Regions from separate parts of the Thermanaeromonas toyohensis ToBE genome, predicted to be linked through region 1. Evidence: riboswitches for the same ligand, from Rfam matches in the RefSeq annotation. Region 1 holds a riboswitch; each other region holds the start of a gene.
The links. A riboswitch is a leader RNA that binds a small molecule or an ion and turns the genes downstream of it on or off. The one in region 1 is predicted to bind cobalamin.
Positions count from the first base shown of each region.

Region 2: linked by a shared signal. The riboswitch ahead of B9A14_RS02025 (ABC transporter substrate-binding protein) and the one ahead of thiC (phosphomethylpyrimidine synthase ThiC) in region 1 are both predicted to bind cobalamin.
Region 3: linked by a shared signal. The riboswitch ahead of cobU (bifunctional adenosylcobinamide kinase/adenosylcobinamide-phosphate guanylyltransferase) and the one ahead of thiC (phosphomethylpyrimidine synthase ThiC) in region 1 are both predicted to bind cobalamin.
Region 4: linked by a shared signal. The riboswitch ahead of cobN (cobaltochelatase subunit CobN) and the one ahead of thiC (phosphomethylpyrimidine synthase ThiC) in region 1 are both predicted to bind cobalamin.

Region 1 covers NZ_LT838272.1:1,201,051-1,208,521, reverse strand. Annotated here, with positions in the region: gene B9A14_RS05975 (DUF2284 domain-containing protein) at 1-1,203, opposite strand, end outside; gene cobT (nicotinate-nucleotide--dimethylbenzimidazole phosphoribosyltransferase) at 1,207-2,286, opposite strand; gene cobS (adenosylcobinamide-GDP ribazoletransferase) at 2,488-3,228, opposite strand; gene bzaB (B12 lower ligand biosynthesis ThiC-like protein BzaB) at 3,234-4,523, opposite strand; gene thiC (phosphomethylpyrimidine synthase ThiC) at 4,596-5,894, opposite strand; cobalamin riboswitch at 6,004-6,220, opposite strand; gene B9A14_RS18220 (putative PEP-binding protein) at 6,264-6,356, opposite strand; gene lipB (lipoyl(octanoyl) transferase LipB) at 6,466-7,107, opposite strand; gene ptsP (phosphoenolpyruvate--protein phosphotransferase) at 7,085-7,471, opposite strand, start outside.
Region 2 covers NZ_LT838272.1:410,961-418,431, reverse strand. Annotated here, with positions in the region: gene B9A14_RS02045 (putative cobaltochelatase) at 1-615, opposite strand, end outside; gene B9A14_RS02040 (adenosylcobinamide amidohydrolase) at 869-1,921, opposite strand; gene B9A14_RS02035 (ABC transporter ATP-binding protein) at 1,908-3,221, opposite strand; gene B9A14_RS02030 (FecCD family ABC transporter permease) at 3,218-4,246, opposite strand; gene B9A14_RS02025 (ABC transporter substrate-binding protein) at 4,308-5,501, opposite strand; cobalamin riboswitch at 5,667-5,862, opposite strand; gene B9A14_RS02020 (radical SAM/SPASM domain-containing protein) at 6,010-7,077, opposite strand; gene cobN (cobaltochelatase subunit CobN) at 7,121-7,471, opposite strand, start outside.
Region 3 covers NZ_LT838272.1:1,776,268-1,783,738, forward strand. Annotated here, with positions in the region: gene B9A14_RS09150 (uroporphyrinogen decarboxylase family protein) at 1-745, shown strand, start outside; gene B9A14_RS09155 (class I mannose-6-phosphate isomerase) at 805-1,875, shown strand; gene B9A14_RS09160 (L-fucose/L-arabinose isomerase family protein) at 1,903-3,240, shown strand; gene B9A14_RS09165 (Na+/H+ antiporter NhaC family protein) at 3,267-4,028, shown strand; gene B9A14_RS09170 (Na+/H+ antiporter NhaC family protein) at 4,022-4,639, shown strand; gene B9A14_RS09175 (Gfo/Idh/MocA family protein) at 4,636-5,814, shown strand; cobalamin riboswitch at 5,911-6,098, shown strand; gene cobU (bifunctional adenosylcobinamide kinase/adenosylcobinamide-phosphate guanylyltransferase) at 6,199-6,828, shown strand; gene cbiD (cobalt-precorrin-5B (C(1))-methyltransferase CbiD) at 6,825-7,471, shown strand, end outside.
Region 4 covers NZ_LT838272.1:402,873-410,343, reverse strand. Annotated here, with positions in the region: gene cobN (cobaltochelatase subunit CobN) at 1-2,848, opposite strand, end outside; cobalamin riboswitch at 2,948-3,143, opposite strand; gene B9A14_RS02010 (DUF134 domain-containing protein) at 3,188-3,640, opposite strand; gene B9A14_RS02005 (CCA tRNA nucleotidyltransferase) at 3,841-5,214, shown strand; gene sfsA (DNA/RNA nuclease SfsA) at 5,232-5,930, opposite strand; gene B9A14_RS01995 (class I SAM-dependent rRNA methyltransferase) at 5,960-7,141, opposite strand; gene thiC (phosphomethylpyrimidine synthase ThiC) at 7,329-7,471, opposite strand, start outside.

The DNA.
Region 1 (7,471 bases):
GGGCGGGCAGTGGGGACTGCCGTAATGATCGCACCCGAACCGGCACCTCCAAGCCACCCACTCGGATACTTTAACGGCTTCCACAGGGATAAAGCGCGCTTCTCTAAACCCCAACTTTTTTATCTTGGCCAAGAGACGAGCTTTAAGGTCCAGGGCCAGGTTCATAAGGGTATCTTCTTGGGGGGCAGCGAAAATAACGGCGGTGTCCGTACCTAAGGGAATCGTCTCCGTAGAAGAAAGCCCAAGGCTTAAAAGTTTTTGCCGTACCCACTCTGAGGAATAAACCTTCCCGTTATAGGTATTTATGAGCATATTAAGATCAAAAAGGACCGCCTTCTCTGGATAATGTTCCAGGAAAAAGTCATGGATAATAAGTAGGCCATCATCTTGTAAAGCAAAAGCTGCCTGAGCTAAGATGTGGGAGACTTCTTCTTCCCCGTAGGTGTGAATAAGGTTGGACAAGATAATTACGTTAAATTTATGTTCCTTTAAAGGCCAAGCTTCCAAAACATTAGCCGGCAGATACTTTACCCTATCTTCTAGATTCCTGCCTCGCATGAATTCCTTAGTATGCTCCAGCACATGGGGAAGGTCAAGGAGAGTAGCTGTAAGGGAAGGGAAACGCCTTAAAAAGCCGGCTGCCATGGCCCCGGAACCGGCCCCCACATCCAAAAGCTCTCCCTTTAGAGGGATCTCCTCCACCATAGGGAGCAATTCCTGTACTTTAATTTTTGCCACGTTATCCATGGCGCGAAGAAACTTATGGATCCGGGAGGATAAACACCGGGGATCCTCCTCGGCGGGAGGGAAGCTTACCCTCCCGCCGGCTTTAAGGCAGGCCTTAAGATCACCCCAGTGAGAAGCCAGGAACCGGCGCCACAGGATAGAATCGCCCAGGTAAGATTCCTTCCCCTTCACCAAGTACTTCTGGGCCATAGCGGTATTGCAAAATAAATCTCTATAACGGCTGACTAGCCCTAAGGTACAGAGGGCTTCCAGGAAACGCTTTAACGCCGGAGAACTAACTTTAAGCACCTGTGCTATTTCCTCAAGACTTTTGCCCTCCGGTTCCAGGAGGGTGAAGAGATCCCATTCTACTGCGCTAAAAAGAACTTCAGAAAACCAATAGGCACAGGTCAGATCTTCAAGGTATTGGGGGCTCGTATCCTGAGGATCGTACTTAAGATAAGGTAAGGGCCTCATTCACTATTCTACCCTCCCCCGACTCCTGGATACCCCTGCTTCCTCAAAGGTAAGCATCTTACCTATCACCTGGGCAGCAGCTTCTATAATATTCATGGCCAGGGCAGCACCGGTACCTTCTCCCAATCTTAAGTCCAGGTCGAGGAGGGGCTTAAGGCCTAATCTTTGCAGCATAAACTTATGCCCCGGCTCCTTAGAAAGATGCCCAGCGAACATGTAATCCACGCAAGAAGGGGCTAACTCTCGGGCAAGGAGAGCCCCAGCGGAAGATATGAACCCGTCTATGACCACCGGTACCCGGTAGTAAGCCGCCCCTAAAATGAGTCCCGCTATCCCACCAATTTCAAATCCGCCTACTTTGGCCAAAACATCTATAGGATCCCGCGGATCGGGCTTGTTCACTTTAAGGGCTCTCTCAATAACCCGAACCTTGTTTTGCCAGGCCTCTTCACTTATCCCTGTCCCTCTTCCCGTCACTTCGGCTACAGGCAACCCCGAAAGGGCAGCTAAAATAGCGCTACTAGGGGTCGTATTACCTATACCCATGTCTCCGGTGCCCAAGAGCTCAACACCCTTTTTAATTAAAGTACTAGCAATTTCTATGCCCGCCTCTATAGACGAGATGGCCTGTTCACGAGTCATGGCCGGCTCCCTGGCTATATTTCTAGTTCCATAACCTATCTTGTAAGAAAGGATTTTCCCTGCTTTAACCAAATCACTAAGATCAGCGGCCACGCCCATGTCTACCACGATGACTTGGGCTCCTACCACTTCCGCCAGAACATTGATGGCCGCCCCACCGGCCACGAAATTGGCCACCATCTGGGGGGTCACCTCCTGGGGGAAGTTACTTACCCCTTCCTCTACTACTCCGTGGTCTCCGGCCATGGTAACGACCGCTTTATGGCGGACGGAAGGCTTTAAAGTCTCTTTGATGGCGGCCAGGCGTTCAGCGAGGAGCAAAAGTTCTCCCAGGCTCCCCTGAGGAATAGCCAAATTCTTTAAATGCTCCCGGGCCTTCTTTTGCCATTCTTCCTTTACGGGCTTAATACCCTGGACAGTCACTTCTAACGTAAGTCCCATCGCCTAACCTCCCCCACATCGACGGCTTAACCTCTAGCGTATCTTCTTCTAATCTAGACCTGTTAATCTAGGCCTACTTTACTTTAAACTTTACGGCCTTAAATGCGGCCTTAAACCCTCGCGAACAGGACTTTAGTAAAATTCGCTTGGAAAAAGTTCCTCGCTTACTAGACAAGACAGACCTTCTCTACACCTCTTCCTTTAAAGGAGAACCTGCAAGATAAGTAGAGTTAAAACCTCAGTACATTCATTTAGGGCACCCAGAGTATCACCTGTCATACCTCCTATTTTCTTGCGGATAAGCCACCCTAAACCGGCAACTCCAGCAAGAACACCTCCTGCCAAAAAGATCCCTTTAAAACCTAGGAGAACTACCAGAAAACCCAGCACGGTCACCGAAGCCCAGAAAAGTTCGCGGAACCCAACATAAACTGTAAAATTTCCCGCCCCTCGACCTTTACGGACATAAGGGTATAGCGCTGCACCATAAACTTGCGCCCAACGGCCTAAAGCCGTCATAAGGATAAGGCCCAAAGTCACCCCTTTTCCGGGGAGCTGGCCTAAAAGAACAAACTTAGCCAAAAACACCAGGAACCCTGCGGTGGCCCCGTGGGATCCCACCCGGCTATCCTTCATGATTTCTAAAATCTCTTCGCGCGAACGTCCGCTAAAAAGGCCATCAGCAGTATCCATTAGACCATCCCCGTGCAAATTCCCGGTTATCACCACTAAGAAAACTAAGGCCAAAAGGTCGCCAGCCGGCCTGCCCAAAAAGGGAGAGATTAAAGCATGGCAACTTGCGGCTAAGACACCTAAGAGCACCCCCACTAGTGGGAAAAAAGCCATGGACCTGGCCAGGTCTTTTTCTTCTACGGGGGCGCGGATAGTTATGGGTATCCTGGTAAGGAATTGTACAGCCAGCAAGAACTCTATAAATCTCAAGCCTTTCAACTCCTTAAGTTTATACCAAAATACTGGGCCGCGATCTTAACTGCGCATTCTTTCCCACACATAACGCAAGGCTGGTCTGGGGCTAAATTACCCAAGGCCGACTTTACCTTCTCCGGGTCCAGGGAAAGCCTAATTTGAGTTTTTACATCTCCATTTACCCGGGCCTGGGCCATTTCTACATTCCTTTGCCAGGCCCGCTTATTACCCCTGGCCAGATCCGCTGCCTGGGCGGCGATACGGGCTGCCATAACCCCTTCTTTCACATCTTCTTCAGTAGGCAATCCCAAATGTTCAGCAGGTGTTACATAGCATAAAAAATCGGCTCCGGCATAAGCAGCAAGGGCCCCGCCTATAGCTGCCACAATATGATCGTATCCCGGGGCTACATCCGTAGGTAGAGTTCCTAGGATAAAATAGGGCGCACCACCGCATAAACGCTTTTGTAGCAATATGGTAGTCTCAATGTGGTGCAAAGGTACGTGTCCCGGTCCTTCTACCATCACCTGGACTCCGGCTGCCCGGGCGCGGGCCACAAGTTCACCGGCGGTTATAAGCCCCATGAGCTGGAGTCCATCTAGGGAATCAGCAGTAGAACCGGGACGGACGGCGTCACCCAGGCTTAAGGTAACGTCATATTTCTTTAAGATCTCAAGCAAGCGGTCAAACTGTTCATATAAAGGATTTTCCTTATTGTTATATAACATCCAGCCTGTAAGAAAAGCTCCTCCCCGGCTTACGATATCTGTAACCCGGCCACTACCTTGAAGACGCTTGATAATATCAAAATTTAAAGCGCAATGTATGGCCATAAAATCAACACCATCGGCAGCCTGCTTTTCAATTGCTTCAAACATATCCTCGGGCGTCATAGCTACGATGCTCCCATGTTTTTCAATAGCCTCAATAGCCGCCTGGTAAAGGGGTACGGTCCCCACTGCTACATGAGCCTTTTCCAGCACGAGGCGCCTCATGGCATCGATATCTCCGCCTGTGCTTAAATCCATCACAGCATCGCACCCCGCCGCCTCCGCCGCGGCCAACTTTTTCTCCTCCATAGCTGGATCGGAACGGTCGCTGGAAGTACCGATAAGGGCGTTCACCTTTACCCGCAGCCCCTCTCCTATACCGCAGTAGTTAAATTCTTTACGTTTTACATTGCGGGGGATAACTATTCTGCCTTCGGCAACACCCCTCTGGACAAACTTTACGTCTACACCTTCCTGGGCAGCGACCCACTCCATCTCAGAAGTTATCTTCCCTGCACGTGCAGCCAGGACCTGGGTCATTACTATCACCCTTTCTTTTTTATTGCGGGTTCTTTTAACCTCTCACTATGCCTTACCTTGCTACTGAGGAGTCTAACAGCTAAGCCTAGGAGTTCCTAAATAATGGGACACAATAGCCATAGCACAGTACTTACCACACATAGTACAAGCCAACGAAGAAGCCTCGCTTCTTTCCCTACGCAACTTACTTGCCCGTTCGGGGTCAATGGCTAAGGAAATCTGTTTCTGCCAATCTAACTCTTTTCTGGCTCGGGAAAGGGCTAAATCCCAGTCGTAAGCTTTAGATGCCCCCTTGGCTAGATCAGCGGCGTGGGCAGCGATGCGCGCAGCTATCACACCTTCCCGCACCTGCTCTATATCAGGTAGGCCTAGATGCTCGGCGGAAGTTACATAGCAAATAAACTCCGCGCCCGCCCAAGCGCTGATAGCCCCCCCTATGGCCGCGCTTATGTGGTCATAGCCTGCAGCAATATCTGTAACAACAGGGCCGAAAACGAAGTAGGGTGCTCCTTGGCAAAGGCTTTTCTCAAGCGCTATAGTAGTTTTAAGTTTATTTAAAGGAACATGCCCCGGCCCTTTAACCATTACTTGTACGCCTGCTTTTCTAGCCCTCCTTACCAATTCCCCTAAGACCACCAGTTCCTGTACCTGGGCCCCATCTAAAGAGTCGGCCAAGCACCCCGGTCGCATCCCATCGGCTAAGCTTAAAGTAACATCATATTTATAGGCGATAGCCAGAAGGCGATCGTAGTGCTCATACAAGGGATTTTCCTTGCGGTGATACAACATCCATCCCATAAGATGGGAACCCCCGTAGCTCACTAAGGGATCTACTCTCCCTTCCCTTTGGGCCCGCTCCACTATTTCCATGGTGAGTCCGCAATGTAGCCCGAAAAAATCTACGCCTTCGGCAGCCTGGCGCTCGATAACTTCAAACAGTTCTTCCACTTCCATTTTGAGTGAAGATCCATATTTTCTAGCCGCTTCGGCAAAGGCCTGGTAGATAGGTAAGGTACCAACAGGAGTAGGCGTAGAGGTGAGGGAAGCCTCGCGCATGGCGTTGATATCCCCGCTTACACTAAGGTCCATAATAGCATCCGCGCCCGCTTCTACTGCTGCTTTAATTTTAGCTATTTCTACCCCCATTTCTGCCCTGTCTCCATACAACCCCACACTTGCGCTTACCTTAGTTCTAAGCCCTTTTCCGATACCTATAGGAACTATATTCCGGCGCTTAACATTGCGGGGGATTACTATGGTTCCCTCGGCCACTCCCTGCCTTATAAATTCCGGGGTAACCCCCTCTTTGAGAGCCACCTCCTCCATTTCTGGTGTAATTATTCCTTGCCGGGCGCTGGTCAGTTGAGTCATGGAGCGGCTACCTCCTTTACCTTTAAATAAGTAAAATAAAAAAGTTCCCAGCATCGCTGAGAACTTTACCATCATCCTCAGGGCTTCCCACCTTCTTTCCGCGAGAAGGTGTACTCCTTACGACCAGGCAGGTCTCCTGGCTCCCGGATCCTTGCTCCCCTGCGCCTTCCCATCCCCCTTCCCCGGTAGCTAAACTTCTACCCTCCGGGTTAAGGAACAGTGGCCTTCTTTTAGGTTCGCTCCCCGGTTACAGTGGCGGGACCGCTTGGGATTCACACCCAATTCCCTATTCTCCCTAGACGGGCACCTGGCCGGGTTATCTTTATTAATTTTTTCGTTTATGATTTTAGTATATGATTTCCCCTGGTGTCAATAGAGGTGTGGCTCTAGCGTTATCTCATCTAGGCCTAGTCCCACTAAAAGGGCCGCTGCTGTCACTTCTCCCCCTAGCTCACCGCACAGACCTAACTTATTTTGTTATATCACATTCCCTGTGATATCACAAAGTTATTATTTGAGCGCGGCATTGGCGTTGTACCTAAATCTTCTACCTTAGCGAAGCCCTGGTAACCTAAAAGAAACCAAACACCTCTCTAAAAGCTTTAAGGAGCCGTTCTTTAACTTCTTCCATAGGTACAGGGCGCCCTATTAAATCTTCTAAAGAGGTAACCCCATAATCCTGCAACCCACAAGGCACGATCAGAGAAAAGTTTTCTAAGGTTGCCTGTACATTAAAAGCAAACCCGTGGTAAGTTACCCAACGCTTTACAGCCACTCCTATAGCACCAATCTTTTTATCCCCCACCCAAGCTCCTGTTAGCCCTTGTTTACGGCTACCTATTAACCCATAACTAGCTACTACCTTAAGCATCACTTCCTCATAAAGCCTCAATAACCTGTGTAAATCTTTTCCATAATAGTTTAAGTCTAAGATAGGGTAACCTACTATCTGGCCCGGACCGTGGTAGGTGATATCACCACCCCGGTCCACTTCCACAAGCTCTATCCCCAGCTCCTTTAAAACTTCTGGGCCCACCAGGAGATGCTCTTTTTTACTACTTCGACCCAGGGTTATTACAGGGGGGAAATGTTCTACTAAAACCAATACATCACCTATCTCTCCTCTGATCCGCTTGTCTACTAGCTCAAGCTGAAGCTCGTAAGTGGACAGATAATCTTTTCTGCCCAGATCAATAACCTTTAGTTCCTGCATATAACAATTCCCGGACTTCCTGTCCGCTTAAGAGTTCTAAGGCTTTTAAAGCGAGCTTTCTAGCCTCTTCATAAGAAAGATGGAGGATAGCCTGTTTTACTTGGGGTATAAAAATAGGGCTCATGCTTATCTCATCTAGGCCTAGTCCCACCAAGAGGGCCGCTGCTGTCACTTCTCCCCCTAGCTCACCGCACAGACCTACCCATTTGTTAAACTTGTGAGCTGCTTCTACTGTAGTATATATAAGCCGTAAGATAGCGGGGTGATAAGGATCGTATAAAGCCGTTACTTCTTCATTTCCCCGGTCTACCGCCAGAGTATACTGGGTAAGATCATTGGTACCGATGCTAAAGAAATCTACCTC
Region 2 (7,471 bases), 790 kb from region 1:
GCCGAAGCGATCCAAAAATTGGGGCCGTAGTTCCCCTTCCTCAGGGTTCATGGTGCCTACCAAGACAAACCGAGCAGGGTGGACAAAGGCTATACCCTCACGCTCTACCACATTGACCCCTGAAGCAGCTACATCGAGCAATATGTCTACCAGATGATCATCCAGGAGGTTAACTTCATCTACATAAAGGAAACCCCGGTTAGCCTGGGCTAAAATCCCCGGTTCAAAGCGTCGCCGGCCCTGGCGGAGGGCATATTCCATGTCAAGGGAGCCTACCACCCGGTCCTCGGTGGCTGAAACGGGAAGATCCACTACGGGAACCGGGCGGGTAATAGAGGCCAAAGTCTCCCCTGCTGCCCGGCGTTCCTGGCAAAAGGGGCAAAGTCTGCAGGTATCCCGGGGATCACAGTTGCAGGGGCACCCGGCCACCACCTCAATTTCCGGCAAGAGATTAGCTAAGGCCCTCACCGCCGTGGACTTGCCCGTCCCTTTTTCACCCCGCACTAGTACCCCGCCTATCCGGGGGTTGATAACATTAAGGATAAGGGCTAACTTCATCTTGTCCTGGCCTATAAGGGCAGTAAAGGGATAAACATAACGTCGGTAGGCCGGCATAATACCTCTTATTTCCTCCGTTAGCCAAAGGATTTAGATCTCCTAGGGAAAAATTAAGGCCACTCTGACCCCTCCCCCTCCCAGGGGACCCCGAGGCCTCCGTGGCCTGTAATATGTATTCTTTTAATTCTCCATACTACGCCTATTTCCTCCTTCTTTTAGGGTAATCCTTAACAGCGTTCTGCTGACCCTTAATGGAACACTTAGTTCAGTTCCCTTGTTAAGGGTTCAGGCTTTTGTAGCTTCATATACTCTATCCATCGCCTATTACTTTATTCACCAAGCTTATAAACCACTTTCCTAAACAAGTTACCGGATCCTTTTCTCTAGAAAGGAGAAGGTCTCCTGGTCCTCCCAGGTAGCCCTGGATAAACTTATAGCCTGCCTCCAGCACAGTTTCAGCCGGTAAAAGCCCCCATTCGTATTCGTCACACAAATGAATTAAGCCTGCCGCCAAAGCTACCAAGGCCGGATCTTTTTCTATCTGAACCAAACATTTTAGGTACTGGTCCCGGTTAAGATTAAACCCTTCCCGGACAGCCTGGCGCCAGAAATCTTCCGCTCGCCACCCATACCGCTCAAGTCTTACCAAGAAGCTGCACTGGCGCTCTGGATTTAGCCCAGTTTCCTTCTCCAGCGCTTCCTTGACGGCCTCCTTTACCGCTACACCTATCAGTTCTCCCAATTTGGAATGCTTACCAGCATCAGAAAACATATAAGGGGATTGAGGATTAGCTACCGCAATTATTTGATCAGTCCCTGATCCGGTAGCAATGCCCCGGGAATAACGGCTGGGGGCCATAAGCTCCTGAAGGGCGGCAGCCTTGGCTTCCGTAGCTGTAATTAGCGTACGTACCAGGGTAGGGGGAGGAAGGTTTCCTTCGATAAGTAGAATGATGTTAATGGTCCCGGGGGTAAAAATCCACTGGCCATCGATTTCATAATACCGCGCTGGATCTCCAGCCCGGCCTCCGTTCACATCTACCCCGGCAGTAACTATGGCGCTAACTTCTAACTCTCGAAAGCTTATAGTTTTGACAGCAGCATTTTCCATATGAGCTGCTGTAAACAACCCCGCTGTATGTTCCCGGGAAAGCCCTAATGTATCTACCAGATAATCAAAATAGCCCTGGAGGCTCCCCCCTGGTAAGGTGGAAGGATCATGTCTATCTGCGGGAATGTGATGGTTGAATATAGCTTTTAAATCCTCACGGTATCCACCGTTAAATCTCGCTGTGCTTACTACCCGGCGGGGGCCAGGGAAATGGACAATAAGGGTGTCCTTCTCAATCTTATACGGGAGCATGGCCTGCTTCCTCCCTATCTGCTTTAGGTATAACTCTGCCCCTTCCTACACTTGCACAAGGCGAAGCCTGGTTAACCTCTGCCCAGGCCTCCTGCCTAGGCCTCTCCTGGGGCTTACAGAAATAATCTATTAGGTTTTTCCAGTTAGAACAGTAAATAAATCCTTGAGCTAGGTTTCCATAAAGATTAAAGGCCTCCTTCTGAGATCGTAAAGTATAAACTTCTTTGCCCCTGGCCACAGCCTGGCGAAGGAGTTCTAAATTTCGCCTATTTAATAACCCCACGGGGTACCCAGCATCCACCACCCAACTTACCCGCTCCAAAAGCTTGCTCGCCTTTTTAAAGGCCTCTAAACTTATTTCCTCGAAGGGCCTCTCACTTATAATGGTAGCCCCTATAGCTCGGGCGATATAGTAATCAATATCATTTTCGTGAATTACCCCCGTAAGGATACCAAACCCCCTCTTGGCCAGAATGCGATACAACGTAGCCGCCCTTCCTCCTCCACCGAATACGTATATTTCGGGATGGCCCCTTGCTTTTAACTCCAGGCTTCCCAGGTATTCATTAAAACAAGCATCCTTAATATCATATAGCTCGGCTATTATGTTCTCTGTTAAAATTTCTTCCGGGGGCCCCCAAGCCAAAATTTTTCCATTTTTAACTAGTATGGCTAACTCACAGGTTTTAAGGGCGAGATCTAGATCATGCAAAGAAGCGATTATGGTAATACCCTTTTCCCCGGACAGGTGACGTAAAATAGAAGTGACTTCCAGACGGTGACGTACATCTAAATGGGTGGTCGGTTCATCTAAGATAATCAGTTCAGGATCCTGGGCCAGGGCCCGGGCTAACAATACTTTCTGTTTTTCCCCATCGCTTAACTCACCAAAATATCGAAAGGCTAGGTCCTGGGCATGGACTAAGTTTAAGGCTTCCCATACCTTTTTATTATCTTCTTCCTTAAGCCGGCCCCAGATTCCGGTATAGGGATAGCGCCCCATGGCTACCAGATCAAAGACTCTCAATAATTCTACTGATACGCGCTCTGTCAGAACTACGGCCATATGTTTAGCCAGATCCTTAGCTAGGAAGTGGTATAAGCTTTGGCCTTTAAGATAGACCGCCCCTTTCTGGGGAGCCAGTAACCCGGCCAGGCAGCGGAGGAGGGTAGATTTCCCCGACCCGTTAGGTCCTAAAAGGCAGATAAACTGACCCTTAAAGGCTTTAAAATTTACCCCCTCCACTACCTTACGATCCCTGTAGCCAATAGCCAGCTCCTTAGCCTCCAGCACCTTCATAAAGCCGTCCTCCTTTTAAGCAAAAGGCTTACTATTAGAGGTGCGCCGAAAAAAGAAGTCAGGGCGCTTACGGGTAATTCTACAGGGCTAAGTATTGATCTGGCCAGCAAATCACAGAGGCTAGTAACTACTGCGCCAAGTAAAACTACAGCAGGGAGAAGGATTCTGTTATCGGAGCTGCCTAAGAGAAGCCTGGCCAGATGGGGAACAGCCAGGCCGATAAAGGCCACCGGCCCAGCAAAGGCAGTAACAGCACCTGTGAGGGAGCTAGCTAAGACTACTATGGTTACCCGTAAAGCCTTGATACTTACTCCCATACTGCGGGCGTAGTTTTCTCCTAATAAAAAGGCATTTAAGGGTTTACCTAGAAAAAATGAAAAGGCTAACAAAGGGACGGCAACCATCACCAGAAGGTAGACCTGTTGCCAAGTAAAACCCGAAAAACTCCCCAAAGTCCATAACACGAAACCATGTAGCCTTTCTTTTTCGGCCAGGGCAACTAGGATGGTAGTTATTGCACTACACAGGTAGCCCATCATAAGACCAGTAACTAAAAGGGTTATTATGTTTTGAACCCGCGCAGCCAGGATCATAACTAGCACCATGACCCCCAAAGCACCCGTCAAAGCTGCTCCGCTTAAAAACAAAGGGGAAAACCTAGTCATCCCTAGGGAAAGGCTAGTAAGCATAGTTAAGGCTACCATCAGGGTGGCACCAGACGAAACCCCTAGGACATAGGGCTCCACTATAGGATTGCGGAAAAATACCTGGAGGAGTAGGCCGCTGGTAGCCAAGGAGGCTCCCCCAATGATAACACCTAGCGTCCGGGGAAACCTGATTTCCCAGATTACGGCTGTATTTACCCCCTTTCCCGTTGGCCCCTCTCCAAGGATGCGGACCACTTCTCCCAAGGATATAGAAACTGAACCCAGCGCGATATTTAAAAAAAAGATAAGGCACAAGAGGCCCACAAAGGCTAGAAAAATAAACCAGTATTTAAGCCATGGGTTAATAAAGCTTCGCAATCGCCATCCCGCCTTAAGAAAAGGCTTATGAGCTTAAGTCCTACCATTTATTTGTTTAAGTTCATTTAGGTGGTAGCAGCAAGAAGTGCTTGATCTGGTAGCCAGCAAAACTTGCAGGATGTAAGATGGCGGCTAGATCCTCTATCTGCTCAGCGGTTTTATCCAAGGACTGATAGTACCAAGGCTGGAAAGCCCAAACTTTATTTTCTTTCACAGGTTTTATATCCGCTAGCACCGGACCCTGCTGTACAAGTTTTTCCAGGGAAGAAATTCCGTAATTGGGGCTACTAGCATAAATAAAGATATCGGCCTCCTTACTCCGGGCATAAAATTCTTCCAGGCTAATGGTGACACTACCTCCCTTATCAGCTTCTAGATCTTTAAAGACATAATCGCCCCCTGCTAAATCGATCATCCTGGCTACATAGGAACCACCCGCGGGTACATATACCTTACCCTTGAAGATGCTTCCCCACACCACCTTCGGCCGCTGTCCAGAACCAACCTTTCCTTTTAGGCTTTCTACCTTTTTAACTGCATCTTCAAAATAACTTTCGGCTTCTTGGCCCTTGTTGTAAAATGCAGCCATAAATTTAATCCATTCTAGCCTCCCTAGGGGCTCCTTCTCTAACCAGCTATTGTTTACGGCATAAGGTATACCTAGCTCATCCAGTTTTTTTACAATTTCCGAACCTCCCATAGCTCCCGTGTAGATAAAAACAACCTCCGGCTTTAAGGCCTTTATTTTTTCATAATCTGGAGCCATAGAGCTTCCAAGATAAGTGATAGTACCTCGTTCGAGGCCCTCTTTAACTTTATCGATGTACCACTCTTCCTTTTTACTGGTTACTCCTACAATACTATCCAGTTCCCCCAGCGCCTTAAGCAAGGCGGCATCTGTAGTGGAAAACACCGCTACCCGCTTAACCGGCGTATATATCGCCGGCAAATCCTTATACTCGGCCGGCGGCTTCTTCCCTTGAGGCACTAGAAGTAAAGTCCGGCTTTCGCCATCAGTAATCTTTTGATATCCCCCAGGTAGCTTTTCTATTTTGAATCCGGTGGCATACTTAAGATTTAACGCTTCCACCGGAGCAGAAGCTTCTTTCTTTGTTCCACAACCGTTTAAAAAACTTAAGGCGAAAAATGTAATAAGTAAAATATAGAAAGAGAGGAGAAACAAATTTAATCTATGGGGAAATTGGGGCTTAGGCTTCCGGATAAATTTATCATTAAATCCGCAGGGATTAATCATAACTATGAACCCTCCTAATCAATAGTGATTTAAATCTAGAGCCACCCATCCTTTAAACATCAAGAAAAGCCAGGTTTGCATTGGCCAAACTAAAAAGTCCCCCTACCCGGAGTGGGGGACTGGAATCGGGCATAAAATAACCACCTCCCTATCCGCGTAGGTTGGTAAGTTAAAGGTCAACGGGCAGGTTTCCTGGCTCAGGTTCACCGGAACCTTACGTCTTCCCAGGGCTTAAAACCCCAGTGACCTAAATGTAAGGCCCCTCCCCTTCACAGTGGCGGGACCGCGCCGGATTCTCACCGGCTTCCCTTTTAACCCCTACCCTTTAAAGGTTAAGGGCACCCGTTACCTCCTACAGGCTATTTAATTTTAATATCCAACTATTCGAGTATAGTTTAGCATGGGTATTTATAAGTTGTCCATATCTATAGTAGAGTTTATAAGTTGTCCATATCTATAGTAGAGAAAGATATTCGAGGTAACCAGCGAAACGACTTAAGAAGGCTCATTACCGTTGAGCACTGAGTAAGGCCCATTCTATAAAGACCTTCCTTAATACACAATCTCCCCGGTAAGGCCTATCCACCCGTCCAGTATAAGCATAAGCGCGGGCTAGACACCCTCCACCACAAAGGAGTTTATCCGGGCAGTCCCGGCAGCCTTCCATATTTTCGACCTTCCGCTGCCACCACGGCTTCCCCTTGACTGCCTGTAGCAGGGAAAAATGGGGGTCCATAATGTTACCCAAGTAAAAATCCGGTAACTCGCTCAAAGAGGCACAAGGATAAACACTACCATCAGGTAGTATAGCCAAGGACTGGCCTGTAGTACCATAACAGTAATATAGGCGTCTATAGCCATGGGTTAACAAGTACTTTATACGTTCAACTTCCCGGAACCGTATAACTGGCCCACCTAAAGAGCTTATTTCCTGCGCCCGTCTTAAAGTAGCCCTAAGCTTCTGACGAAGAAGTTCTTCATCGGGAGGTAGAATTTCATTATCTTGGGCTCTCCCCAACGGCCGTACTAAATCCAAGGATAAACCATAAATATTCCCCAGATAAGCACATAATTCCACTAGCCTAGGAAGCTCTTCTGTACTCCTTCTGGTTAAAACAACGGTGAGGCCTACTTTAATCCCTTCGGCAGCCAAATTTCTTAAACCCTGAATAGTAGCCAAGGTAGAACCCCGGCCTCCTACAAAGGGTCGCAAAGAATCATTTACTTCTGGCATACCGTCAAGACTTACACCTAAGGAGAGGCCCAACCTTTTTAACTCCCGAACAAGGCCTGGGGTAAGTAAAGTTCCATTGGTCTGAAGCTGGAAAGTAGCTTTTAGGCCTTGCTCCCTAACATAAGAGATTATTTTTTTAATAAGGGAAAAATTGAGCAAGGGTTCACCACCCGAAAATTGGATCTTAAATGAGGAAGCCCTAGCAGCCACATAATCTACGGCCTGTTTAGCCACTTCCCAGGACATATTTTTCTTGCTTTCTCCTCCCCGGGCATAACAGTAACTACAGTATAAATTGCAGGCATCGGTAACGCGCAAGATCAACAATTTGATCTCTTCCATGGAATACCCATTTCCCCAACTTTTTCTTTAATAATTTGTCTCTTTACCATTTTCCTTCTCTACTGGTACCTACTGGCAAACTGGATATCTCTAATGTAGATTGTCCTTCTGTTTTAGCCTCTAGTTCTCCTTCTATCTCCAGGTACAGTTCTTTTAAGGCCGTCACCATATCAGATCGAGCCTGCCACATTCCGCGTTCGATAGCTTCCAAAAGCTGGGCCGTGATGGTCTGGAGCGCCCAAGGGTTAACTTTTTTAAACCATTCTTGCATATCTGGGTCCAGGGCATACTTTTGAGCTAAGGCTTCATAAAGCCAGTCATCTAAGACTTCCGCTGTAGCATCCCAACCAAAGGAAACTTCTACCAAAGAAGCGAAATCCGCAGCACCCTTGTA
Region 3 (7,471 bases), 580 kb from region 1:
TTGGCCCAACTTTGATGAGCCGGAACGATATAAGGGGTTAAGAGAAGAATTAAAGGCTATAGTTGAGCAAACTGGTTGTATTGTAGTAGCTCAAGATATATGTCCGGGTTTCAGTGAGACAGCTGCTCGTCTATTAGGGATGGAAAAATTTTTAACGGATCTTATCCTTAATCCTAAAGTGATATGTGCAGTGATGGACAAGATTATTGAAAATAAAAAGCAATACTGGCAAAGGATGTTAACAGAAGGGAAAGGATATATTGATATAGTGCAACAAGGCGAGGACCTTGGTACCCAAGAATCCCTTTTGATGTCTCCTGAGTTGTATCGTAAGTATATTAAACCTAGGCAAAAAGAATTGTATGCTTTTATTAAAAAGCTAGCTCCAGTAAAGATATTTTTTCATTCTTGTGGAGCAATAAGAGAATTAATTCCAGACTTCATAGAGGTAGGAATAGATATCTTAAATCCTATACAACTAAGTGCGGCTGGGATGAATGATACAGCTGGATTAAAGAAAGAATTTGGGAAATATCTTACTTTTTGGGGAGGGGGTATTGAAACACAAAGGATTCTTCCTTATGCCAATCCACAAACAATAAAATACGAAGTACGCCGACGTATTGAAGATCTTGCACCTGGTGGAGGTTTTATCTTTGCTACAGTACATAATATCCAACCTGAAGTTCCCCCAGAAAATATTGTTGCTATGTGGGAAGCCCTGCAAGAATATGGAAGGTATTAGCAATCCTTAACAGAAAAGTTTGGGGTGGTTTAGTTACAGCAATGGTTTTAAGACACCCTTTGAAATTTCAAGAAAATCGGGTTTGGCGAGTATACACTGGTGGTTGGCTACTTGAACAATTTTTGGGAAAAGCTCATCCAAGGGAAGGACATTTTCCCGAGTATTGGATTGGTTCTACCATATTAGCTCGTAATCCTAACCATAAGCAGGGTTTAGAAGGGTTAAGTTTTGTTATATTACCAAATGGAGAAAGATGTAATTTAAAAACATTGTTAGAGCAGGCCCCCACAAGCATATTAGGTGAGGCACACTATCGAAAATATGGGACTAACCCAGGTATCTTAATTAAGCTTTTGGATGCGTCTGTGAGACTCCCAATTCAAGTTCATCCTGATAAAAGCTTGGCGTTGAAATATTTTAGTTGGCCTTTTGGAAAGACAGAAGCATGGTTAGTATTAACAACAAAGGACATAAATGGTGATTCTCCTTATATTCTTTTAGGTTTTCGTGAAGGAGTATCTTGGAAACGATTTGTTACTGCAGTCAAAGAAAGCAATTCTAGTGTTTTAGAACAATGTTTACATCGCCTTGTGGTACAACCAGGTGATGTTTATTTGATAAAGCCTGGGATACCCCATGCTATTGGCCCAGGTAGTTTAATTTTGGAGATTCAAGAGCCTACAGATATTACTATACGTGCGGAGAAAAAAATTGGTGATATTGTGATATCTGATGATATAGCTTATCAAGGTTTATCTTTAGAACAATCCCTTGAATGTTATCACTTCGAACCGATAAGCATAGATACGCTTCTCAAAAGATATAAGTTAAGACCCAAAGTTATTAAAGAATGTCCAGGTCAGGGTCGGGAGCAATGGTTAATCAGCTACAGTGATACTCCGTGTTTTGCCTTAAGTTCTTTACAAGTAACTAGTTACTGGGAAGTAGAACCCCAGAAAACTTTTCACATAATGATAGTCCTCCAAGGGAAGGGGTTTTTAATAGATAAAGATCTAATAACTGTAATTCAAAAAGGAGAATGCTTTCTTATCCCGGCGTATGTTCCCTACCGTATAGAAACTTTAAAAAACAATGAGCTCATAATAGTAAACTGCTGGCCGCCACTGTAAAGTTTTTGAAGAAAGGATGATGGAAAAGTGGATGAAAATATAAAGTTAGGTTTAGTAATGTTAGGTCGGCCTCAATTTGACATTTCTTTAGCCCAGCAGTTTTGGGGTAGAGTAAAAACTGCTTTAGAGAGTTGGGGCATCGATAATATCGTAGCCCTTGAAGAACCAGTTACTAGACCCCAACAAGCAATATCTGCGGCACAGAAACTCCAGGGGAAGGACTTGGATGCAGTTCTAGTGGTTCAAGGTACATTTACTGATGCTTCTTTAATCCTTAATCTAACTCGGGATTTGGCTTTACCTTTACTTATATGGGCCATAAAAGAAGAACCTACAGGGGAACGCTTGCGCCTCAATTCATTCTGTGGATTAAATTTAGCTGCCCATGCCTTAACAGCCGCAGGTAGAAAATTTAAAGGTATTTATGGGGAACCCGATACGCCTCAAGTACAACGGGAAATTTTAGCTTTTATCAGGGCTGCAGCTGCTATTAGATGGCTTAAAGGTAAAAAACTAGGGATAGTAGGTCAGCGTCCCCCAGGGTATTATACTTCTAATTTTGACGAGATAGGTTTATATACTACATTCGGAATAAGTGTAGAGTATATTCCTTTATTTGAAGTATTTAGCCTCGCCGATAAGATAAATCTAGAAGAGCAAGAGGCTAGCTTAACTTCTAATCTAGATGGTTATAAGCAAGTTGAGGCAGGAGCGGTCCAAAAATCTTTGCAAGGTTATTTAGCCTTACGAAGAATAGCAATCGATAAAGCTTTAGATGCTTTAGCGATAGAATGCTGGCCTGATTTTATGGTTACCTATGGGGGAGCAGCTTGCTTTGCCTTAGGGAAGTTAAATGATGAAGGAATTGTAGCTGCCTGTGAGGCAGATGTTAATGGTGCTATAACTATGTTATTAGCTCACTACTGGTCAGATAAGGCTACCTTTTTAGCTGATCTAGTAGTTGGTGACAAAGAAAAGAACGAACTAATTTTTTGGCACTGCGGAGGGGCCCCTCCATCTCTAATTGCACGTAATTTAAAACCTGTAGCTAGCGTTCACCCGAATCGCAAGGTTCCCCTATCCTTATATTTTCCTTTACGTGAAGGAGAAACGACCATTAGCCGTTTAAGCCCCGGTAAAGACGGGAGGTACAGGATCTTATTGGGTAAAGGAATTGGCTTGCAGACGCCGTTGTTATTCAGCGGAAATACTTTACTTATACGGTTAGAAAGGCCGGTAACCTCAGTGTTAGATACGATTCTTAGCCATGGGTTTGAACATCATTACATTATAGCTTATGGGGATCTTATCCAAGAGTGGCGCGAGTTTGCTCGGCTTTTGGATCTAGAAATTGTGGAGTTTTAATAAAAAGGAAAGTCCAGGGAATAAAAATGTCAATAAAGTTAGAGAAAAAGTGTCCCCAAGCGCCATCTTTACTTTACGCCTTAGGTGCTGTTTTACCAGCATTATTAGCTTTAGTAACGGCAAGCTTAACGGGCTTGCCGTTACAGATTCCCTTCTTATTTGCCATATTTTTAGCTGGCTTTATAGGGTGGCGTTTGGGATATAGCTGGAGCGAAGTGCAAGCAGCAGCTTTAAAGGGTATGAGTCAATGTAGCCTGGCTATTTTTATCTTACTTTTGATAGGGGCTTCTATTGGCATCTGGATTTCTGCTGGGATAATTCCTGCGTTTATATATTATGGCTTTCAATGGCTTTCTCCTAAATTATTTTTACTTGAGGCTTGTCTTTTAACTTTTCTTCTGGCCTTGATTACCGGTTCTGATGCAGGTGCTTTTGGTACGGTAGGGATCGCTTTGCTAATTATGGGGCAAGCCTTAAACCTACCAGCTCCTATGATTGGTGGAGCTATTACTGCAGGAGGTGTAGCAGGGCAGCTTTTGTCTCCTTTAAGCGATATTACTGTCTTATCTTTGAGCGCCAATGGGGGAAGGTTATCTAGACTGTTACAGCTTCTTAGTGGGAGGGTAATACCAGTATTTATCCTTAGCTTAAGCTTTTATGCTGTTTATGGAATGTTAAAGGCCAGCTCTATGACTACTTTTTTATCCCCTGACCTCCCGGCGACCTTAAATAAAATGTTTACCTTTAGTCCCTGGCTTTTTTTACCCGTGATAATTTTGTTTTGTTAATTATATTTAAAGTCCCCTTGGCCCCAGCTTTAGGGGTTAATCTCTTGCTTTCTGGCCTGGTTGGTATTTTGATTCAAGATTTAGATTTCCGGAGCGTTATCCATGCCATGACCTTTGGTTATATTGCTTTGCCTGGGGAAAACACTACCGAGATAGGAATGATGTTTAACAGGGGCGGGATTATCAGCTTTAGCAATATCATTGGACTGATTTTCTTGGCTTCTGCCTGGGCGAGCGTGCTCCAGCATATTGGCATATTAGAATTCTTACTAAATAAGCTTTCCTACCTTAAAATCTTAAAACATAAGGTGCGCCTTACAGGATACCTTATAAGCATCTTAACTTCAGTAACCACCTGCGCTATTATTCCTGCTATTTTTATACCTTCAGCTTGGCTAAAAGAACGCTATGCAAGCGCAGGCTGGCAGGTAGAGCATCTTTCCCAGGATATGATAGAAGGTTCTTTTGCAGCGGCCTCGTTAGTACCCTGGTCCAATTTTAACTTCTTAGTCCTCGGAACTTTAGGAGTGGGGGCCTTTGCTACGGTGCCGTATAATATTTTTGCTCCTCTATTGATCTTTAGTGTCATAATGAAGGAGTGCTTTAAATGAGAGGTTGGAGGGGTAGTTTTACCATGACGTTAAAGTTAGGGATTGGAATGCTGGGCTATGGCTTTATGGCTAAAGCCCATACCAACGCTTATAAAAAGATAAAGTACATATTTCATCCTTTTCCTGCGGAGATAGAATTAATAGCTATCTGTGGCCGGGATAAGAATAAGGCTCAAGAGGCAGCCCAACGTTACCAATATCAGAAATGGGTTATCCATTGGCAAGATCTAGTGGAAGATGAAAGTATTCAGGTGCTGGATAATACTGCTACCAATGATGTGCATTGTGAACCGTGCATTGCAGCCCTTGAAGCTGGTAAGCATGTGATAGTGGAAAAGCCTATGGCGCTTACTTTAGCTGAAGCACGGAAGATGTATGAAGTAGCTAAAGAGGCGGAGAAAAAGGGCATAAAGCATATGGTCGCTTTTAATTACCGCTTTGTACCTGCTTTAAGGCTAGCCCGCAAGCTTATAAACGAAGGTAAGTTAGGGAGAATATATCAATTCCGGTCTAATTTTTTATCCGATCGCTTATCTAACCCCCAAGCCCCTTGGGCTTGGCGCCTTTCTAAAGAAAAAGCAGGGAGCGGAGTGCTGGGGGATTTAAACTCCCATGCTATAGATATGGTCCGGTTTCTTTTGCAAACAGAAGTGCAGGCGGTTTTAGCTTGGAACCCCACCCTTATTTCCCACAGGCTTACACCAGAAGGTAAAAGTTGCCCTGTAGAAGTAGATGATGTGTCCCTTATTTGGCTTAAACTAGCCAATGGCGCCGTGGCTTGCCTGGAAGCGAGTAAAGTAGCTACCGGATATAAAACCACCTGGCGTATTGAAATCCATGGGAGCGAAGGGGCTTTAGCTTTCGATTTAATAAGGGGTAATGAACTGCAATTTTTTAGCCGCCGAGATCCGGTAGAAATACAAGGTTTTCGGCTTATTCATGTAACAGAGCCCGAGGTCCATGACTATATAAGCTATTGGTGGCCGCGAGGGCATGGGCTAGGATGGGAGCATTATCATATTAATATGCTCGAGCATTTCCTGCGCTGTATTGCCACTGGAGATAATGTGGCTCCCTGGGGAGCAACCTTTCTTGATGGCTTGCGCTGCCAAGAAGTAATAGAAGCCGCTCTTACATCTAGCAGACAGGGCGGCTGGATCGAACTGGTCTATTAGATAAGGCTAGATTTATTGCAAAAGCTTCATTAAGAGGGACCTGTTTCCCCCTTGCTTCCTACTTTCTTTTCCGATATACTGGAGACAGCTAAAATTTTATATTTTTACCGGATGGGTGCCTTTGCGGGGCGTAAAAGGGAATCAGGTGGGAATCCTGAGCGGTCGCGCCACTGTAACCGGGGAGCTTTCCTTTTTGAGGGAAGCCACTGGGTAGTTTTACCTGGGAAGGCTAAGGAAAGCGGTGAGCCGGAAGCCAGGAAACCTGCCCGTCCGGATGTGCCGCTTACCCTCGCGTCAAGGGGAAGGGCTAAACTGTATGTATAGAAAACCCAGCCTCCAGGCGAGAGGCTGGGTTTTTAGTTAAGGGGGCCAAGGGGTGGGAGCTTGGCGGAAAAGGGCAAGTTGGTATTGGTCACTGGCGGAGCTAGCAGCGGTAAGAGCCGTTTTGCCGAGGAGCTAGCCGCTAGGTTAGCCCAAGAGGTTGTTTATATCGCTACTGCCCGGATCACTGATGAAGAAATGGCTAGGAGGGTGGGCAAGCACAAGGCTAGGAGGCCCGCCTCTTGGCGTACAGTTGAGGAGCCCTGGGATCTCAAGCGGGCCTTACAGGAATGGGGCCAAGCCAGCAGGACAATACTGGTGGATTGCCTGGGGACATATGTAACTAATTTGTTGGTAGACAAGGGTATGGAGGAGGAAGAGGTAAGCCTCACTCTACAGGACTTTGCTCGGCTGGCCTGGGCTTCCCCCGCTGATGTTATTATAGTAAGCAATGAGGTAGGATGGGGTGTGGTACCTTCTTATCCTCTAGGGAGAGTATTTCGGGATCTTTTAGGTGCGGCTAACCAAGAGATAGCTTGTCTGGCCGATGAGGTCTATTTGGTGGTCTCCGGTCTACCTTTGGAGATAAAAAGCCTGGCGCAGGCCGGACTTAAAAACTTTTCTAAAGAAGAAGCGAGCTTAGACGGGCGCTTGCCCTGTGATACACTACTACTTGGAGGAAAGAAGAAATGAGTAAAGGATGGCGGCGGGGATATACTACGGGTACTTGTGCAGCGGCTGCGGCCCGGGCAGCGGTGAGAGCTCTTTTGGAGTCTTGCCCCTCCGAGGATAGGGTTAGGGTAACCCTGCCCCGGGGAGAAGAAGTCGAATTACCGGTTATGGTAAAGCGGGGTGAAGGATGGGCCGAGGCTATAGTAATTAAGGATGCTGGAGATGATCCGGACATTACCCATGGTGCTGCCATCCATGTACGGGCCAGCTTCATAGACAAGGGTATCACCTTACGTGCAGGACCGGGAGTAGGGATAGTCACCAAGCCTGGGCTTCCTGTACCGGTAGGTGAACCGGCCATCAACCCTGTTCCTCGGGCCATGATTAAGAAAGCTGTAAAGGATTTCCTTCCTCCTGACCAGGGAGTGGAGCTTACCATCAGCATTCCTGGAGGAGAGGAGCTGGCCCGACGGACTCTTAATCCTAAGCTGGGTATTCACGGAGGACTTTCTATTTTAGGTACTACGGGCATAGTAGAGCCCATGTCTGAAGAAGCCTTCCGGGCCTCACTAATACCCCAGATTGAAGTAGCCCGGGCGGCTGGCCTGGATACCCTGGTACTTACCCCTGGGCGGCAGGGCCAACGCCAGGCCGTGGAAAACTA
Region 4 (7,471 bases), 800 kb from region 1:
GTATAACTACATCCACCCTCGGACGCCCCAGTTCTTCCAAGGGTATAACAGCCAGGCCCTTTATCCGCCCGCTTTTTTCCTCCCATACCGGCCGTACCCCCAATAAATATAGGGCCTGCGCTATATCCTCACCGCCAGTACGCATGGTGCTGGTGGCCCAGATGACCATACCTACACTCTGGGGGTAAGCCCCCATCTCCTTTAGATAACGTTCAAGCAAGGCCTCCGCCAACTTCTTCCCCACTTCCCAAGCCGCACGTGTGGGTATGGCCTGGGGGTCTAGGGAATAGAAGTTGCGCCCTGTAGGAAGAATATCCGCCATACCGCGGGTAGGAGCGCCGGAAGGGCCGGGAGGGATAAAGCCTCCTTCCAGAGCCCTTATACAATTACCGATTTCTTGCTCCGTGGCTTTTAGGGCTGGCACCAGGCTAGAACAAATATAAATGCCTAAACGTTCTATCTCTTCATCCTGGCAACCCAATAACTCTTCTGTAATCCGGGAGAGGGCTTCCTTATTAAAACCGGAATCTGATAAGCCTTCAATAAACTTCCGACTCAGCTCCTCTATTTCGTCTAGGACCTCTGCATAAGTACGTCCCTTTTGAGGGTCAAAGTATCCGGGCTGTTCAAGAAGTTTTCTAAAATCGTACCCCTTTAAAGAAGCTAGTCGCTCCCGTAAGGAAGGAAGTTCACCGTTGGGAAAGCGCGTTAAAGAAAGAAGCATTTCCACCAGAGCCTTACCTTGAGGTGGTTGTCCTAGAATATGGAGACCATCCCTGATAAGGCTATCTTTAACCTCATAAAGGTAGGAGTGAAGGCGTTCCAGAAAGCTTTCCCAGTTAGCTTCTGCCTCTTCCCTCTTAAGGCCTAAGTCATACTCCAGTTTAGCAGCTTCTACCTTTTGCCAGATCAAGTTTCGGAGGGTAGGAAGCTTGCTATAATCTAAGGTTTTGGCCGTGTGGTATTCCTTTACCAGTATTTCTATTTCAGCCAATTCATCATAGGTTTCAGCCCGCGTCATGATAGGCGGAAGATGGTCAATGATACAAGCATGGGTCCGCCTTTTAGCCTGGGTACCTTCACCAGGGTTGTTGATAATATAGGGATAGACATGGGGCAGGTCGCCTATGGCTAGGTCGGGGAAGCAAGCTTCAGACAAACCTATCCCTTTCCCTGGCAACCATTCCAGAGAACCGTGTTTCCCAATATGAAAAACCATATCCGCCTGAAATACGTCCCGCAGCCAGCGATAATAGGCCAGGTAATGGTGAGGGGGAGCCAGATCCGGGCTGTGATAAATGGTAGCTGGGTCCTCCAAAAACCCCCGGGGTGGCTGGATGCCTATAAAAACATTTCCTAAGAGAATGCCTGGGATAAGGAGGTGGCCTTGATAGGTAAAAACCTCACCTGGCGGCTCTCCCCAATCCCGGCTTAAACGCTTTCGGGCAGGATCCGGGAAACTATTAAACCACTCCTGGTAGGTTTCCGCTTCCACCCGGGCCTCTGCTCGCTGGTCCAGTTCTCGCGGGTCCAGCCAGCCCCGCTCATTGGTCAACCCGGACAAAATCCTCTCCATAAGGGCTGCTCCATCCGGCGGTAAGTCCTCCACCCGGTAACCGGCCGCCCGCATGGCTACCAGCAGACGGTGCACGCTGGCTGGAGTATCTAGACCAAAGGCGCAACCTATCCGGTCGTTGCGCGGTGGGTAATTATGGAGGATAATAGCCACCCTTTTATCCCGGTTGGGTTTGCGCCGGAGCCAGGCCCAGCGCAAGGCCAGGGAGGCCACTTTATTTATCCGCTGGGGGATGGGTACATACCTAGTAAGGACAGCCCCAGTTAAAGGATCCTCCCCGCTCTCTTCCCGGGTAGCTATAGGCACGCTGATTAGGTTCCCGTCAAACTCAGGTAAAGCCACGCTAATAACTACGTCTAGGGGACCCAGGCCCTGCTGGCTTTTTTCCCACTCCTCATAAGGTGTTAAGGAAACGATAGCTTTAATCAGGGGCACGCCCAGCCGCTCGTATAACCCTTTTTCTCCTACCCGGCTAAAAGTAGGTGTAGCCATGGTCTGGGAAAACATGAGGGTATTGACCACTACATCTACTACTGGAAGGCCGTCCTGCATGAAATAATTTTCTAGTACCCAGGCCAAGCCGTGGCTACCTAATTCATCATTTCTGGTGGCGTAAAGGAAGACTGGAAGAGCCACTCCATTCCGTTTTTCTATTTGCCGAACGAGTTCATCGATAAAGGCTGTATTACCCGCTACCCAAGAACTCTGGTAGAAAAGAATCCCTATTACTGGCCTATTTTCTTTAAGTTTCTCCTTTAGGTAAGCGGCCGCCCTCTCTGGATCCGGGTAGTCCGGATGGTAAAAACCCTCCCACGGTAGGGGACGGGGTTCGGCTGCCACCACTTCTACGCCACCATAACGGCTAGCCGCCCAAAGAAGAAGGTTTTTAAGGTTTTCTTCCCCACCATAAGCGATATAAAGTCGCACCTGGCGGTAATCCTCAGGTTCCATATTGCTTAAAGAAAGAAGAAGTTGGCTGTCGTCTCCCACGGAAGGTACTACAGCCAAGGGAAGGTTATTCCCCCTGGCTAGTTGTACCAGATCTTGAAGCCCGGGCAGGGAATCTGGCCCCCCCATGAGGTGCACAATAATGAGATCAACACCACAGGCTAATTGACAAATTTGCCTGGTCGACTCTCCACCTTCTCCCCGGTGAGAAAAAGCCCTAACTTCTACTATCTGGCCATAATCCTGCTGTACCTTTAGGACAGCCCGGCTTAAAACACCTAATTCCCCTTCAATGGCTGTATAAAAGCATATTTTAAACCCCATTAAGCCTCCCCCTCTAATTTAAAAGCGCAGAAAAAAATCCTCCACCTACCTTGGTGGAGGATGTCTTTCCCCGCTCCCCTCCCTATCCGCGTAGGTGGGCAAGCTAAAAGTCAACGGGCAGGTTTCCTGGCTCAGGTTCACCGGAACCTTACGTCTTCCCAGGGCTTAAAACCCCAGTGACCTAAATGTAAGGCCCTCCCCTTCACAGTGGCGGGACCGCGCCGGATTCTCACCGGCTTCCCTTTTAACCCTTTACCCTTTAAAGGTTAAGGGCACCCGTACTTCGCTACTTCTTTTCTTGATTCCTACTTTAATTCCTACCTTAGGGCCTGGCAAGGTTTATGAAGTATCCTCCCCTTCCTGCCATCCATGCCGCCTACGGCACCTTCGCGGAGCTCCTGCCCCCCTTATTGAGCCCCTATTTCCACAGTGGGGACAAAACTCTAAGCTATCCTCTTCTGGCTCCCATCTCCTGCCACATTGGGGACAGCATATTCTTCCCACCAGCTGGTAGCAACCCCCCTCTACCTTAATAGCCTTCCCGCTAACTAAAGCTTCCGCAACCTTGGCCCGGGCTGCATTTAAAATCCGGGCAAAGGTGGGGCGGGAAACATGCATCCTAGCAGCGCAGTCTTCTTGTTCTAATCCTTCTAGATCTTTTAAGCGGATAGCTTCCAATTCTTCTAACGCCAGGACAACTTCTTCTACCTGTTCTAGAGGGATACCAGCTGGTTGAAAATAGGTAATACCCGGAATGAAAGCCACACGCCGACATTTAGGTGGTCTCGGCACTTTACTCCCCCATTTTTGCTTTTTATTTAATTGGGGCGTTAACAAAATTGCTCCTCCTTAATTTTATCATATTTTTGCCCTATCTTTAGCCTAGTGTTTCTGCAAAGTTTAAGTTATAGGAGTAAGCCAAAGTAAGCTAGAATTGAATTGATGTAACTTGATAATAAGATAAAGTGATAAATTAAGGAGTTGAATATAGGTTGCCTACCAAAATAATGCTTCCTAATTTTGTATATCAAGCTGTTAAAACTTTACAAGAAAAAGGTTATGCCGCCTGGGTGGTAGGTGGGGCCCTTAGAGATTATTGGCTGGGGCTTGAAGCCAAGGATTGGGATATCGCTACTAACGCCTTTCCAGAAGAAGTAATGAGCCTTTTTGAAAGGGCTATTCCTACTGGTCTTAAATTTGGAACCGTTACTGTAATGATAGAGGGTCATGCCCTGGAGATTACCACCTTCCGCCAGGAAAAGGACTATACGTTAAAAAGAAAACCTGGTCAAGTAAACTTTGGGGTTTCCCTAGAAGAGGATTTTAAACGCCGCGATTTTACTGTAAATGCTCTAGCCTACGATCCGGTAGCCCAAAAATGGTATGATCCTTACCAGGTCATACCTAAGCTTAAGTGTAAACTTCTAGAAATAAAAGCAGTAGGCAATCCTATAGAGCGCTTTGAAGAAGACCCTTTGAGGATGTTACGCGCTTTTTACCTTATGAGTCGCGCAGGAGCCGTGGGAGCCAAAATCTACTGGGATAAAGCCACATTAAAAGCTATATCTTCCAGCCTGGGAAAAATCCTTCGCGTTTCAGCAGAGCGTATACGGGAAGAACTCACCAAAATTTTACTAGGACCCAATCCCGACCAGTGCTTAAGAAAAATGCAACAAGTAGGCTTACTAGAAGTGATATTACCCGAGGTTAGCCGGAATCAGGGGGTTATCCAGGGAAATCAAAGTTATAAATTGGATGTATTTGAGCATATTCTAGCGGTAGTCCGGGAAATTTCCCCCTCTCCCCACTTGCGGTGGACGGCTTTGCTTCACGATATAGGAAAGTTTGCCTGCCGGAAGGAGGAAGAAAAAAATATACATTTCTATGGGCACGAAAAGGTAAGTGTAGAGCTGGCAAGACTTGTTTTGGAGCGTCTTAAGTTTAGCCGGGAGTTTAGGGAGAAAGTCCTCCACCTTATTAGCCACCACCTCTTTTCTTATCCCACCACCCCAGCCGGACTACGACGTTTCTTGCGCCGCGTAGGCCCAGAAGCGGTAGAGGATCTCCTGGAACTGAGACGGGCCGATATCTTAGGGACTGATCCTCAGGCTGATCTTTCACCCTTGGAGGAATTCTCCCAGCGCTTAAAAAAGATCCAGCAAGAAAGTTTAGCCTTTAGCCTTAAAAATCTCGCCATTAATGGTTACGACGTTATGGAACACTTAAACCTCTCCCCCGGCCCAGCGGTGGGTAAAGCCTTAAATTACCTACTGGAAAAGGTCCTGGAAGACCCCTCCCTTAACACCCGGGAAGCCCTCCTGGGTGAACTGAAAAGATGGGCTACTACCCACCTTCAGCAAAAGTAACCGGACTGCACACCTCCTCAAAGCGTTACCTCTACCGGGCCCATTATCCTTACTGTCTTCAAATCCACCCGGCACCGGTAGGCCACTATCTCTACCCCCTGGGTGACCACCCGCCTTAAGCTTGCAGCAAAGCAGGGATCTGTATCTTCATTGGGAGCAAAACGAAGGGCGTCCTCCCGTTGGATTAGAAATACTACCGCTGCCCGGCATCCTTGGGCTTTAAGTTTAGCCAGCTCTTCTAAGTGACGGGCACCCCGTATAGTTGGAGCATCCGGGAAGCGGGCTTCACCCTCCACCACCAGGGTTACAGACTTTACTTCTACGTAGCAGGGCAGCTGCTCCTCTCCTTCTAACAAAAAATCTAGCCTGCTTCCACCAACCCTTACCTCGGGCCTTACTATGCTGTATCCAGTAAACTCCGGAAGCTCGCCGGTCTCCACGGCTAAAGCAAAGATACGGTTGGGTAGTCGACTATCCACAGACACCAGTACGCTATCATAGCGCACCAGGACCACATCGAAGGTGGTCCGCCGATCCGGGCCAGCCCTAGGGGTTAAGTAAATTTCAGCCCCCGGCTGTAAAAGCTCCTTAAGCCTTCCTGGATCAGCTAAAAAGGCTAAAACTTCTCGCTCTCCCATTTTCGCCCGCACTAAAAACCGACTGATACGTTCGATAAAAGTTGCTGGATATAAGTTCGAGGGGAGGCTTAAGGACATAATAAACCTCCTAACAGTTACTAAACCGATTACAAAACCTGAAGGATCAAGCATTTTAAATAACAGGATTCCTCGTACCCTAAAAGCACAGGGTGATCCGGGGGTTGGCCACGCCAGGCCAAAAGGCGTAGCCTCCGGCGTGCATCCTTAGCTGCGCTCTGGATAATTTTTAAGAACAGCTCGGGAGGCATATGGTAAGAGCAGGAACAAGTAATAAGGAAACCTCCGGGTGTTAAAATCTTCATGGCTCTAAGGTTAATCTCTTTATATCCGCGTATGGCCCCTTCTAAAGCTTTCCTATTTTTAACAAAAGCCGGGGGATCCAGTATCACCACATCATAGCGTTCCTTGGCTTTATCCATAGCCCTAAGGGCATCGAAGACATTGGCTACCTGGAAGGAACAAATACTTTCTAAACCATTAAGTTCGGCATTTTGCCTAGCTAGCTCTATAGCTTCCTCCGAGATATCTAAACCCAAAACTTCACGGGCGCCGTAATAAGCAGCATGAAGACCAAATCCACCTGTATGGCAGAAACAGTCTAACACGCGAGCACCTTTTACCAGGGGACGTAAAGCGGCCCGGTTTTCACGCTGGTCTAAAAAATACCCCGTCTTTTGGCCTCGAGCTAAATCTACCCAAAACTTAAGTCCGTTCTCTACAATGGTTACTAGTGGGTCAAAAGGCCCTTTAAGAAACCCGCTACGTAATTCTAATCCCTCAAGGGCCCGGACAGGCACATCGTTTCGCTCATAAATACCATCTGGCCGGATTAAGTCCTCCAATATTTCTACCAAAACATCCTTGTGACGATCGATCCCTAAGGCTAGAGTCTGGACCACAAGATAAGAGGCGAATTTATCTACAATAAGTCCGGGCAGGAAATCCGCCTCAGCGAAAACCACCCGAAAAGAATCTGTGGGTGCCCCTCTAAGTATCTTCTGCCGGTAGTCCCAGGCCGCTTGAAGGCGCTGGCGCCAAAAGTTTTTATTTATCTCTTCCCGGGGGTCATAAGTTAAAAGTCGGATAGTAATCATAGAGGCCGGGTTAATATAACCCCGGCCCAAAAACTTGCCCCGCCAGTCTTCCACTTCTACAATATCCCCAGGTCTAAAATCACCGTATATATCCTCAATTTCCGTCTGGTAAACCCAAGGATGACCACTCTCTAGCCTTGCCTCTCGCCCTCGAGCCAACTTTATCCTGGCCATAAAACCTCACCGTTCGTTTAGTTTGCCTCGCCGTCTCTTAGTTTACTACAGAGCTTTGCTCCTAAAGCTATCCTTAAGTTTTTACTAACGAAAAGCTTAGTCAGCCCCATACTCCAGCCCGTATGCTGGCACAAAGTAACACTATGCTTAAAAAAGAAACATCTAAGCTCCAGTGGCCGACTGTAAGTTAACAACGTTCCATAGTTTTACCTAAATACTCCCCTACAATACGCATGGCGCAAAAATCGCCACACATGGAACAGGCTTCGGCTGTTTCTACGTTCCGTTTGGATCTGTAATGCCTAGCTTTAACAGGATCTAAGGCCAAAG